DNA from 3 places in the Corynebacterium yudongzhengii genome. Region 2 is predicted to be linked to each of the others. Evidence: riboswitches for the same ligand, from Rfam matches in the RefSeq annotation. Region 2 holds a riboswitch; each other region holds the start of a gene.
The links. A riboswitch is a leader RNA that binds a small molecule or an ion and turns the genes downstream of it on or off. The one in region 2 is predicted to bind thiamine pyrophosphate.
Positions count from the first base shown of each region.

Region 1: it holds a riboswitch for thiamine pyrophosphate, as region 2 does, so the genes downstream of both, thiC (phosphomethylpyrimidine synthase ThiC) here and C3B44_RS04280 (thiamine phosphate synthase) in region 2, are expected to answer to the same signal.
Region 3: it holds a riboswitch for thiamine pyrophosphate, as region 2 does, so the genes downstream of both, thiM (hydroxyethylthiazole kinase) here and C3B44_RS04280 (thiamine phosphate synthase) in region 2, are expected to answer to the same signal.

Region 1 covers NZ_CP026947.1:2,203,434-2,207,805, reverse strand. The annotation lists gene thiC (phosphomethylpyrimidine synthase ThiC) at 1-1,193, opposite strand, end outside; TPP riboswitch at 1,191-1,305, opposite strand; gene C3B44_RS10270 (SDR family oxidoreductase) at 1,389-2,168, shown strand; gene C3B44_RS10265 (MBL fold metallo-hydrolase) at 2,198-3,427, shown strand; gene C3B44_RS10260 (N-acetylglutamate synthase, CG3035 family) at 4,210-4,372, opposite strand, start outside.
Region 2 covers NZ_CP026947.1:930,782-935,153, forward strand. The annotation lists gene C3B44_RS04265 (thiazole synthase) at 1-143, opposite strand, end outside; gene thiS (sulfur carrier protein ThiS) at 152-352, opposite strand; gene thiO (glycine oxidase ThiO) at 362-1,471, opposite strand; gene C3B44_RS04280 (thiamine phosphate synthase) at 1,471-2,139, opposite strand; TPP riboswitch at 2,138-2,251, opposite strand; gene rplS (50S ribosomal protein L19) at 2,474-2,818, shown strand; gene C3B44_RS04290 (ABC transporter ATP-binding protein) at 3,610-4,372, opposite strand, start outside.
Region 3 covers NZ_CP026947.1:2,132,212-2,136,583, reverse strand. The annotation lists gene cysS (cysteine--tRNA ligase) at 1-40, shown strand, start outside; gene rlmB (23S rRNA (guanosine(2251)-2'-O)-methyltransferase RlmB) at 54-995, shown strand; TPP riboswitch at 1,015-1,113, shown strand; gene thiM (hydroxyethylthiazole kinase) at 1,106-1,912, shown strand; gene thiE (thiamine phosphate synthase) at 1,915-2,547, shown strand; gene C3B44_RS09930 (bifunctional hydroxymethylpyrimidine kinase/phosphomethylpyrimidine kinase) at 2,551-4,098, shown strand; gene C3B44_RS09925 (CE1 family esterase) at 4,102-4,372, opposite strand, start outside.

The DNA of each region.
Region 1 (4,372 bases), 1.2 Mb from region 2:
CCATCGCAGAACTCTTGTTCCTTCTCGTTATTGACCTGCACTTTATCCAGCGGGACGTGGCCGGGGCCTTCCACCATCACCTGCACATCGTGCTCCCACGCCTTCCGGGTCAGCTCGCCGATGGTCTTGAGCTCGGCGAACTGAGCGGCGTCGTTGGCATCGGCGGCGGAACCGGGGCGCAGTCCGTCGCCAAGCGAAAAAGCGACGTCGTAGGCGGCGAAGATCTCGCACAGCTCGTCGAAGTTCTCGTAGAGGAAAGACTCCTGATGGTGCGCCAAGCACCAGCCGGCCATGATCGAGCCGCCGCGCGAGACGATGCCGGTGACCCGGCGGGTGGTTAAGGGCACGAACGGCAGGCGCACGCCGGCGTGGACCGTCATGTAGTCGACGCCCTGTTCGCACTGTTCGATGACGGTGTCGCGGAAGATCTCCCAGCTGAGGTCTTCGGCGACGCCGTTGACCTTCTCGAGCGCCTGGTAGATCGGCACGGTGCCGATCGGCACCGGAGAGTTGCGCAGGATCCACTCGCGGGTGGTGTGGATGTCATTGCCGGTGGAGAGGTCCATCACCGTATCGGCGCCCCAGCGGGTGGCCCAGCGCAGCTTATCGACTTCCTCGCGGATCGACGACGTCACCGCCGAGTTGCCGATATTCGCGTTGATCTTCGTCAAAAAAGCGTTGCCGATGATCATCGGCTCGGATTCGGGGTGGTTGACGTTGTTCGGGATGATCGCGCGCCCGGCGGCGACCTCGCGGCGGACCTTCTCGACGTCGCAATGCTCGCGCAACGCCACGAACTCCATCTCGCGGGTGATCTCGCCGGCCCGGGCGTAGTGCATCTGGGTCACCTTCCGGTCCTTCGCGGCGCGCAGGGGCTTCCGGCGCGTGCCCTTCCACTCCTGGCTGGCCTCGCCGCGCTTGAGCGCGCGGTTGCCGTCGTCGAGAAGGTTGCGGGCGCGACCAGTGTATTCCTCGACGTCACCGCGGGCCCGGATCCACTCGCTGCGCAGCCCCGGAAGGCCTTCGGTGGGTTCCGCCCAGGGCCCGCGGGTGCGGTAGATCTTCAGCGGCTCGTTGGGGCCGGTGGGGGAGTCGTCGAGATCAATCGCGGTTTCGGGAACGCTCAGCCCGTTCTCCTCGATCGGAGCGTAGCGGTGCTTGGGGTGGATTTCTCGCGCATACACGTCCGTCATGGACTTATCCTCACTTCCTTCGCTGGTGCTAACCAGACAGGTTCAAACGGTGGTCGCGCGGGATACAGCGCGGATCTCAGCCCTCTACCTTCGGGCCCCCGTGTTCGGTCGGTGTCTTTTCACCGTAGCGCAGTCCGGCGGGTTATGTGGGAGTTCGGGGTAGATTGTGTGAGATGACTCACTTAAGGTGTGGGTATGACGCGATCAGTATTTATCAGTGGCGGGGCCCGCGGTATCGGCCGCGCCACTGCCGAGATCCTCGCCGAGCGAGGATGGACGGTGGGGGTCTACGACCTCGTCGACGGCTTCGACTGGGTGCACAGCGACTCCGTGCACACCGGCTTTCTCGACGTTAGCGACCCGCACACGTGGGAAGATGCGCTGGCGGAGTTCGCCGCGGCCGCTGGGGGCGGCATCGACGTCGTGGTCAACAACGCCGGGATTCTCTACGGCGGGCCTTTCATGGAGGAAGGTTCCTACGACAAGGGCGCCCAGCTTGTCGACGTCAACGTCAAAGGCGTGCTCTTCGGCGCGCGGGCGGCCTACCCCTGGCTGAAAGACGGTGGAGGCAAGCTCGTCAATATCGCGTCCGCCTCCGCTATCTACGGCACCCCCGATATGGCGGTCTACTCCGCGACCAAATTCGCGATCCGGGGTATTACCGAAGCGCTCGAGCTCGAGTGGGCCGAGGAGGGCATCGACGTCGCTTCCGTGTGGCCGCTCTATGCCGCCACCGGGATGCTCGACGGGGTGGAAACTAGCGGCACCCGGCGCCTCGGGGTCAACCTCACACCGGCCGAGGTGGCGCGCGCGGTGGCCGACGTCGTCGAGGCCCCGCGCCGTAGCCCCATCAGAATCCATCATCCGGTGGGCAGGCAGGCCAAACTCGCGTACCTGACCTCGCGCTTTTCGCCCACCTGGCTGTGCCGATACATCAACGCGAAACTGACCAGTGACCGGCCTGTGCGCCTGTGAGATTGCCTGTGCCGGGGAAAGGAAGACCCATGACCAGTGTCGAACCCGTAACCAGTGGACGCCGAGACGACTGGGGATCCAGTGATAGCGTCCCTTATTCGTCGAGCCCCGACATCGTCCGCGAACGCCAGCTCGTGGATCCGCCCACTATGCGGCCCATCCCGGAATTCGACGGTGTCCACGACATCTGGCTGCGCGGCAAGCGCGTCGAGGCGGTGCGCGAGGCGGCCCGCGCTTATCGACGACGCTTCCTTACCCAAGGCACCGTCCTGGGCGTGCGCTCCTTCGACATCGCCTCTGCGCCCTATCCCGCGCAGTACGCCTTCCAGAACTACTCGATCCACCTCAACCCCCTGATCAGCATCATCAACCGGATGCTGGTCATCCAGTACGAGGACTTCAACGGCGTGCCGCGCACCCTGGTGTGGGAGCCCACCGTGGCGGACGGGACGAAGAAGGCCGGCTTCTACAGCTCCCTGCTCGGGCAGGGTACCGGGCCGAAATGGTTCCGACGTCTCGCGCGCACCGCCCAACGCCTCGGCACCGAAAAGCTGCTGGCCAAGTACTTCAACGACCCCGACGACATCCTGCCGTCGGTGGGCATGAACAACGCGGATGTCGACTATGTCTCCTTCGACCACCTCCACGTCCAGGACCCGCGCATGATCGTCGGCTCTGTTCACGAGGTCCCCGCCGGTGAGCCGGCATACGAACCGATCTTCCCGCATGCCCGGCTGCTCGTCCACGAGGCGGAGCTCGGCACCTTTGAGGCGCTGCACCCCATGCAGTCCTCCTGGTACGTCGAAGGCGGGATGGACGGCGTCGACCGCGAGGTGCTCTCCACCTTTGCCGGCGACGTGGAACTCGGCGTGGGTATCTCCTTGCTGTGGACTCCCGGGCATACCGACGGCAATCACTCGCTGTGCATCAACACCCCCGAAGGCGTGTGGATCTCCTCCGAAAACGGCATGGCCGCCGACTCCTGGCAGCCCGAGCTCTCCCGCATCCCCGGCATCAAACCCACCGCCGACTTCTACGAACGCGAGGTCGTGCTCAACGCCAACACCCTCGAGGACTCCCTCGACCAATACGACTCCATGATCAAGGAGAAAGAGATGGCGAGCTACTGCCAGAAGGATCCCCGCTGGAAGCAGATCCTCGCCTCCTCGGAGTGCGCGAACTGGAAGCGGCAGTGGCCGCTGGTGCCCACCATCACCCACGGGGGCATCAACTACGGCGAGATCAAGCGGCGGAAGTAGGTTTTCTGGGGTTGGGTGGGGTTGGGTGTTTCTGTGGGTGCGCTTGCGGACGTTTCATGTTGCGCTAGCGCTGGTCGAAAACAGCCACCCCTAAAGGAGTGCTGGTTTCGACCGTGTGAGAGCCCTTTCTATAGGGGCGCTTTCGACCAGCGGTAGTGCGGTATGAGCATGTGGCCGGGCGGGCGTGCGACTCTGCTGCCTGGTCGTCCCGCCAGCCTCATCAATCACTTCTGTGGGGCTCCGGCGGTCCGTCAGGCTCCTCCTGCCATGCTGCGGTAGCGCTGGTCGAAATCAGGTCTATATAAAGGAGTCCCGCGCGGTCGAAAGGAAGGGTGTTTGTGGGGTCTTTTCGTGATGGTGCTTTCGACCAGCGCTAGCGCTCTATGCGGATGCGGGGCGCAGGCCTGATCGCGGTCAGTTCTGTGGGACCTGCGGGCCATTCGAACACAAATGCCTGAAGAAAGAACCTTGTAGGACGCAAAATCGGGCCATTTTCTCACACAAAACCTTATAGGACACGCCCTACAAGCACCTTCTTTCAAGCCTTTGTGCAGCAGAAACGTCAAACCGCACCGAAAAGCAGATCGTCAGAACGCTAGGCGCCCTACCGGCCATGCGGCGTTATCGCACTCGCACGCCTGGTCGAAACCAGTACTCCTTTAGGTGTGACTGCTTTCGACCAGCGCTACCGCACTACGGCCAAGCAGCCGCAAAACCATCCCGAACGCAGTACCTAAAGAACCGCCAGAACCCCAAAACACAGAACCCCAAACACCAACACCCTACCGCTTTAACGCGTATCGGTGTCGGTGATGTTCGATGAAGCCGAGTTTGTCGTAGAGCGCGATCCCGGCCTCGTTCGTGCTGATGACCTGCAGATACGCTTTCTCAGCACCCTGCCGAGCGCCCCAGGCGAGCACTTCCGCGCCGAGCAGGGTTCCCAGT
Region 2 (4,372 bases):
GTGCGGGCTTCGTAGCGCCGCATCGCGACGGTGGTCAGCTCCGTCTGCGACGCTTTCAGCGAGCGCTCGAGCAGCTCGTGCGAGCTTGCGCCGCCGGTGCCCATGATGAGATGGGAGCGGAAGGTTTGATCAGCGATCGTCAGTGCCACGTCTAGCCTCCCTGGACGGCGGTGAGGACGTCAAGGCGGTCGCCGTCGGCAAGAATGCGCTCGTCCCAGCTGCTGCGGGAGACCACTGTGCCGTTGACGGCGACGGCGATGCCCTCCGGTGAGCCGACCTGCTCGGCGATGACCTGGGCGAGAGACGGCGGGGTGTCGTAGTCGACGGGCTGGTCGTTGAACGTGATGTGCATGGGTTCTCCTTAAACGTCAGTAGCGTGGCGCAGCGGGTCGGTGGCGCGCAGATCAATGGTGGGCGTTATGCCGTGAATCAGCTGGGCGGTGGCCTCGGCGGCGAGGGCGGCGAGCAGGATGCCGTGGCGGAAATACCCGGTGGAGACGATCAGCTCGTCGCTGATGCGCCCGAGATACGGCAGGTCATCCGGGGTGCCGGGCCGCGTGCCGACGGTCGCCTCCACCAGCGCGCACTCCTCCAGCCCGGGCACGATCTCGATGCCGTCACGCACCAGGTCGAAGATGCTGCCCACCCGGGGCAGGGGTTGGTCGTCCTCCCGGCTCGTGGCCCCCAGCGCCACGGTGTGATCGTCGCGCGGGATGACATAGACGGGCCGGTCCTCCACGAAGGCGCGGATCACGCGGCTGACCAGCGGGCCGAGGTGGCGTGGAACGCTCAGGCGCAGGATGTCGCCGTAGACCGGGCGCAGCTCGAGGGGGTTGGGGCCGGGATGCCAGCCGTCGATACGTGCGGCGCCGAGCCCGGCGGCGAGCACCACCTGCTCGGCGTCGTAGGTGCCGACGCGGCCGTGGGCGCGGGCGCCGTCGATACGCGTGATGGTATCGGCGACGATCTCGACGCCCCGACGGCGGACGGCATCGAGCAGGGCTTCGGACAACGCCCGCGGCGAGACCTGGTGGTCGCCGGGGATGTGCACGGCGCCGGCGATGGACGGGGCGAGTGCCGGTTCCAGGTGGCGTGCTTCTCGACGGCTCAACCGCTCCACCTTCATACCGTGGACGTGCTGGTATTCGGAAAGATCGCGCAGGTGGCGGGCATCCGCGTGGTCCCCGGCGATGACCAGGGTGCCTTCCGTGCGATAGCCGGTGGGCAGGTCGGTAACGCTCGTGACGCGCTCGATGAGGGAGGGGTACTTCGCCGCCGAATCCAGCATCAGCGGAAACAGTGGCTCCTGGCGGTATTGGACCTCCGCGGCGGGGGCGAGCATGCCGCCGGCGTGGTACGTCGCGGAACGCGCGGGCGCGGGGTCAATGAGGCGGACCTCGTCGCCGCGTTCGGTGAGCTCGAAGGCGGTGCTTAAGCCGATGATGCCGGCGCCGATGACGGTGACGCGCATTAGAACGCCTCCAGGATCTCGCGGGCGTAGGCGGCGGGGTCGTCGCTGTGGGCGAAGCCGCGGACTACGGCGACACCGTCGACGCCCGCGGCGGCCAGTGCCGGGGCGTCGGCGGCGGTGACATCGCCGATGGCGACGAGGGGGACCGGGGAGGCGTCGACAAGCGCCGGATAGCCCTTCAACCCGATCGGGGCGCGCCCGGAATCCTTCGTCGGGGTGGCACGGAAGGGGCCGCAGCCGATGTAATCGACGATGTCCAAGACCTGCTCGACCGCGCGCACCAGCTCGAGGGTGCCCGTGGTCAGGCCGATGATCGCGTCGGGGCCGAGGAACTCGCGCACCGCGGTGGCCGGGAGATCATCCTGGCCGACGTGAACGCCGTGGACGTTCTCGCCGGCGCGCATGAGGGCGGCGGCGACGTCGGCACGATCGTCGATCACCACGTGGGTGGCGGGATTCGCCTCGTACACGGCGCGCGACAGCCGGCGCGAGAGCTCGAAGAGATCGCGGGCGGAGATGGGTTTGCTGCGCACCTGAATGATGCCGGCGCCTCCGCGGGCGGCCTGCGTGGCGGTGGCGATGACCTCGTCGAAAGTCCCGGAAGCGGTGATGAGATAACAGCGTAGATCGAGCTTGTGCCTCGGGGCACGCTTAGCCGCAGAACACATGGCGTTGAAGCCTCTCTTCCTTCGTCGGTGCGAGCCGTATCAGGTTCGAACGGTGCTCGCGCGGTATTAGCGCGATCTCAGCCCGTTACCGCGGGCGCCCGTGGGGTTTATGAGTCCAATGTAGGTGGTGTGAAGTGGCCTGGACAATGGAGGTTAAGAATTAGGGGAGGGGATTTGGTTACTGACTGCAGGCATGACAAAATATGCGGGTCTGCTGCGTGCATGGCGTACGCGGTGAATGTGAACCTGCATACGGATACGAACCGGCCGAGCGCCTCCTTTGGGGAAAAGCCGCCAGGGTCCTCTGTCCCAAACTGAAAAGGAAATGCCTGGCATGACCAACATCATTGACAAGATCAACGCAGAATCCCTGCGCGACGACATCCCGGACTTCCGCCCGGGTGACACCCTTGACGTGCACGTCAAGGTCATCGAGGGTTCCACCGAGCGTACCCAGATGTTCCGCGGCTTCGTTCTGCGTCGTCAGGGCTCCGGCGTCAGCGAGACCTTCACCGTCCGCAAGGTCTCCTTCGGCATCGCCGTCGAGCGTACCTTCCCGGTCCACTCTCCGAACATCGAGCGCATCGAGGTTTCCCGCCGCGGCCAGGTCCGCCGCGCGAAGCTGTACTACATGCGCGATCGCCGCGGCAAGGCCGCTCGCATCAAGGAGCGTCGCTAAGCCTGTATCTGGGTCGGTTCTGTAAAGAGTCGGCTCGAGCGAAATCCCAGAAAAAGACCGCCTCTGCGGGGCTTGGGTTGTGAAGACCCCAGCCTTGCGCGAGGCGGTCTTTTGTTTGTGGGGTGCGGGTTTCTGGTGGCCTGCTAGCCGAAGGGGTTACCAAACTTGATTCGCTACATGAGTGCCCAAGTGTTTGTGTCACGCGCGCTCGAAACCAGTAGTCCTTTCTATGGCCCTGTTTTCGACCAGCGATAGCGCTGCATACCAGGGTCGCGGCAACCGGGGGCGGATGGCTTTTGCCAAATGCCCGGAAACCTCCGCTGCCGTCTTGCCGGAGAAGCGCTACCAACAAACCGCATCTGACACTTCAGGGCCAGTCAATGCTATCGAACACTTGAACGCTGACAAGAGGGGGATCCCCGTATCCTGGGGCTTCTGTTTTATGCCATGGCATAGAATAAAGCTCCAGTACAAACACGATTAAAAAGGCTTGCGCACCCCTCTTGTGGCTATCGGTAGCGCTTGCTAGGTTTAGAACATGAGAGCGAACAAGTATCGGGGGATAAGTCATGTACGCCGCCGAGGCCACAGCAGACATGGACAATCAAGCTTTAGTGCGGACACTAAAGCATTCCAATAAACAGACCGCCATCTACAAAGCTATCTACAAAGCCCTGCTCATCATAAGCCTGGCCAGTTTTTACTACCGCAACCTCCAGGTCACAGAATCGGCCGCCTACGAATACTTCACAACCGACTGGCCAGGGCTAACGCCCAGAGGTTCGAAAGCCTTAAGCCAGCAGCTGCCGCGAAGCGAGATCGTGATAGAGCGGCGACGTTCGCAACAGCTCATCGTGAGTTCCGCGGTCTTCGACTACGCCATCGCGCATCACCACAATCTCGTCGGCGTCGGTCACCGTCGACAGCCGGTGCGCGACGATGATGACGGTGCGGTCCTTCGCGGAAGCCTTAATAGCGTCGAGGATCAGTTGCTCGTTGTGGGAGTCGACGGCGCTGGTGGGCTCGTCGAGAAGCAAGATCGGCGCACGCATCAGCAGCATCCGGGCCAGTGCGAGACGCTGGCGCTGTCCGCCGGAGAGCGAGATGCCGCGGTCGCCGAGCTCATCGTCCAGGCTCTGCAGGCGGGAATCCAGGTTGACCTGGCGCAAAGCCGCCCAGCATTCCTCGTCGGTCGCATCGGACCGAGCGAGGCGCAGGTTATCGCGCACAGAGCCCGCCAGTACCGTCGCCTCCTGCTCGACATAGCCCACCAGATCGCGCACCGAGGTCCGCGAATGCTTTCGGATATCGCTGCCGTCGATGAGGATGCGGCCCGCGTCAGGGTCGAAGAAACGCTCCAGCAGCGCGAGCGTCGTGGACTTACCAGAGCCACTCGGGCCCACCAGCGCGACGCGTGCTCCGGCGGGGACGTGGAACGAGGCGTCGCGAAGCACAGGCTGCTTCGGGTCATAGCCGAAGCTCACCGAATCGAAAGTGATCGAACTGCCCCGGGGAATCTCCGGGCCCTCGGTGTCCTCGGTGTCCTGGTCGAGG
Region 3 (4,372 bases), 1.2 Mb from region 2:
TGATACCGCCGACGGCCCCGAGTGGTCGCTCAAGGACTAAGGAGCTGTTTTCTATGGCAGGCAATGACCGGCGCCGCAACATCCGCAAGAGCAACAAGAAAGGCCCGACGAAGGGTTCAGGCGGCAAGGGCCGACGCAGCCTCCGCGGTAAGGGCGCGACCCCGAAGGCCGAGGACCGCGTCTATCACGCGAAGTACAAGAAGAAGATGGAGCGTAAGCGTCGGGATTCAGGCCGGCACGAGCGCCAGGGCAACGAGTTCGTCGTCGGCCGCAACCCGGTGCTCGAGTGCCTGATGGCGAAGGTCCCGGCCAACGCACTCATCGTGGCGCAGGGCACGGGTAACGACGATCGCCTCACCCAGGCCGTCCAAATCGCGAATTCGCGCGGCATCGTCACCCGCGAGGTCCCCCGCCACGAGATGGACCTCATGACCGGTAACTCCCTGCATCAGGGCGTGGGCCTGGAGATCCCGCCGTACAAGTACGCGGACGTCAATACGCTTATCGCCGAAGCCGCCGATCGTCCGGAGCCGGGCATGTTCGTCATCCTCGATAACATCACCGACCCGCGCAACCTCGGCGCGGTGATCCGCTCGACGGCAGCGTTCGGCGGGCATGGCGTGATCATCCCGGAGCGCCGCTCTGCGTCGGTGACGGCCGTCGCCTGGCGCACCTCCGCCGGCACGGCGGCGCGCCTGCCGGTGGCGCGGGCGACGAACCTCACGCGCACCGTGCAGACCTTCCAGAAGAACGGCTACCAGGTCGTCGGTCTGGACGCCGGGGGAGAGCACACCCTCGATACCTACGACAACGCCACCGACCCGGTGGTGATCGTCGTCGGTTCGGAGGGCAAGGGCATTTCGCGGCTGGTGCGCGAAAACTGCGACGTCATCATGTCCGTGCCCACCACCGACTGGGTGGAATCTCTCAACGCCTCGGTCGCCGCCGGGGTGGTCTTAAGCGAGTTCGCGCGCCAGCGCCGCACTCAGAGCTAGCACGCTCTGTTAGCATCGAGGCATACACACGGGGTGCCCGGCAGAAGGCGGGGCTGAGATCACACCCGAGGAACCTGCACTAGTTAGCACTAGCGAAGGGATGTGAAAGCTTGACGCACGATAGCTATACCCAGGCACACGAGGCGCTGCGGGAGCAGGCGCCGCTCGTGCACTGTCTTACGAATTCGGTGGTCCAAGAGGTCACTGCGAATGTCCTTCTGGCCGTCGGGGCTGCGCCCGCGATGGTCAGCCACCCCGTGGAGGCCGCCGAGTTCGCCGAAGTGGCGGATGCGGTGCTTGTCAACGTCGGCAACCCGCACCTCGACCAGCTCAAGGCCATGGACAACGCCCTGGATACCGCCCGGCGCCACCACAAGGTCACCGTGCTGGACCCCGTGGCCGTCGGTGGTTTGAGTGTGCGCACGGAGTTCGCGCGGCGGGTCGTCGAGAAGCGGCCGACCGTCATCCGCGCCAACCCCTCCGAAATCCTGCACCTGCACGCCGCGGTCACCGGTTCCACGCACGAGGGCGGCCGGGGCGTGGATGCCACCGACAGCGTCGATTCCGCTCTCACCGCCGCGCGCGAGCTCGCCGAGTATTGCGGGGCAGTGGTGGCGGTCTCTGGGGCCACGGACGTCGTGGTGTCTCCTGGGCGCGTCACGCGTATCGACGGCGGCGATCCCCTCATGGCCGTCACCATCGGCACCGGCTGCGCGCTCGGGGCGGTCGTCGCCGCCTTCGTGGCCGCCGCGGACAGCGCCCACGACGCCACCGTGGCCGCGCACGTCGCCTTCGCCACCGCCGCCCAGCGCGCCGCCCACCGCGCCGACGGCCCCGGCACCTTCCGGCAGTTCTGGCTGGACGAGCTTTATCGCCTGCCCGCGGCCGGGGTGGCGTGCCGCATCACCGAGGACTGACGATGGACCTCGATTACCGCCTCTACCTGGTCACCGACTCCCGCCTGCCCGGCGGCTATGAGCGGGTGCCCGCGGTCGTCGCCGAGGCGATCGCCGGCGGGGTGAGCATGGTGCAGGTGCGCGACAAAGAGCTTGACGACGACACCTTCGCCCACCTCGCCCGCGCCGTCGAGAAGGTGGCGCGCCCGCACGGGGTGCCGGTGCTCGTCAACGACCGCGTCGAGATCGCCGTCGAGCTGGGCTTGGGCGTGCACGTCGGCCAGCAGGACATGGCGCTCGACGAGGTCCGCGCGCTGGTCGGCGAGGCGGTGCCGGTAGGGCTTTCGGTCAGCAACACCGCCGAACTGGAGGCCATCGAGGCGTGCCAGACGCGCCCCGACTACGTCGGCTTAAGCCCGCTTTGTGAAACCCCTACGAAAACGGATACCGCCGCTGCCCTGGGCTATGAGGGCACCCGCCGGCTGGCCGCACGTGCCCACGCGATGGGGCTGGCAGCCGTGGCGATCGGCGGCATCAACCACGACAACATTCGGCAGGCCCGCGCCACCGGTGTGGACGGTGTGTGCGTGGTCTCCGCGATCATGGCGGCCGCCGATCCGCGCGCCGCCGCCCGTCAACTTCTCAAGGAGTGTTGATTCATGGACCAGCTTGTCCCCCGTGTTTTAAGCATCGCCGGCACTGATCCCACCGGTGGCGCCGGCATCCAGGCCGACCTCAAGGCGATCGCCGCCGCCGGCGGTTTCGGGATGTCGGTGGTCACCTCGCTCGTCGTCCAGAACACCCGCGGCGTGCAGTCCGTGCACACCCCGGAGCCGGACTTTTTGCGCGCGCAACTCAAGTCCGTCAGCGACGATGTGACAATCGACGCCGTGAAGATCGGCATGATCGCCGACGAGGCCTCCGCCCGCGAAGTCGTCGCCTGGCTCGAGGAGCTTGGCGACGTGCCCGTGGTCATCGACCCAGTCATGGTCGCGGCCTCCGGCCACGCGCTCGCCGAAAGCGTCTCCGGCGAGCTGCTCAAGAAGGCCACCGTTCTCACCCCGAACCTCACCGAGCTCGCCCAGCTCACCGGAGGAAAAGAGGCCACAACGCGTGCCGAAGCCAACGCCCAGGCAACAACACTCGCCGATACCACCGGCGCCCTCATCCTCGCCAAAGGCGGACACCTCTCTGCGGATGACCGCGGCAATACCCTCATCGGCCCCGGCGGTGAGGTGCTCACTCACGCTTCCTCGCCCGCGGTAGAGACCTCCGCCTCGCACGGCACCGGCTGCTCCCTCTCCTCGGCGCTGGCGACCCGCCTGGCGGTGGGGGAGTCCTACGGAGAGGCCGTCGCCTGGGCCACCGACTGGGTGCGCGAGGCCCTCGAATACGGCGAAGACCTCCAGGTAGGCCAGGGTAACGGGCCGATCGATCACTTCCACCGGCTGCGTCGGCAGGCGGCGGCCAGCGATCAGCGCCCGCGGCTGCGCGGGTTCATCGATGCATGGGAGGCCCCGGAGGCGTTGGGGGTGGACGTCGATACGCCGGCGCCGACCCCGGTCGTCGCGCCAGCCGGTCCGTGGACCGCCGCCCTGTGGGAGGCCGCCGGCGATGCGCTTCAGCGCTTCACCACCGACGGCTTCGTCCCCGCGCTCGCCTCCGGCGTGCTGCCTCAAGAGAAGTTCCTGTTCTACCTCACACAGGACGACTACTACCTCGAGGTCTACTCGCGCGTGCTCGCCGGGCTGGGGCTGAAGGCCGAAAACCGGGAGGAGCGGCGCATGTGGGCCGAATCGGTGACCGAAGCGATCGCCGTCGAGCAGGGCATGCACGCGCAGTTCGGCGTCGACGCCCAGATAGACCCCTCGCCCGCGACGCTCGCCTACACCGACTTCCTGCGCGCCGAGGCGCAGAACGATTACCCCATCGCCGTCGCCGCCGTACTGCCGTGTTTCTGGGTCTACGCGCAGGTCGGGGCGGATCTGGCCAGCGCGAGGACCGAGGACCACCCTTATGCATCCTGGTTGGGTACCTACGAGGACGCAGGCTTCCAGGAGGCGACCGCCCGCGCCGTGGCGGTGGCGGAAAAGGCGCTGGCCGGGGCGTCGGCGCGGCAGCGGGCGCGGGCGGCCCAGGCCTTCGTGCGCGCCTGCGAGCTCGAGGCGGACTTCTTCGCCCAGGCTATGCTCACGGACGCTCGCTAGGTTTCAGCCGGCGCGGAGGTCGAAGAAGTCCGCCGTGGCCTCGGCGGCGATGAGCTGGTCGGTGCCCGCGCCGAGGCGCGCATCTAGCTTCTTCGGCGCCGGCACGAGATGCCCCATCCCCTCGACGGTGATCAGGCGCACTGGCGGTTTATCGGTGGCGCTCCAGTCTTCGGTGATCACGCTGCCTGAGCTGGTGCGGGTGACGCCTTCCGGGTCGTGACCGTTGATGCGGGCGGATATCTCTCCGGTATCGCGGAAGGAGCGCACTGGCCCG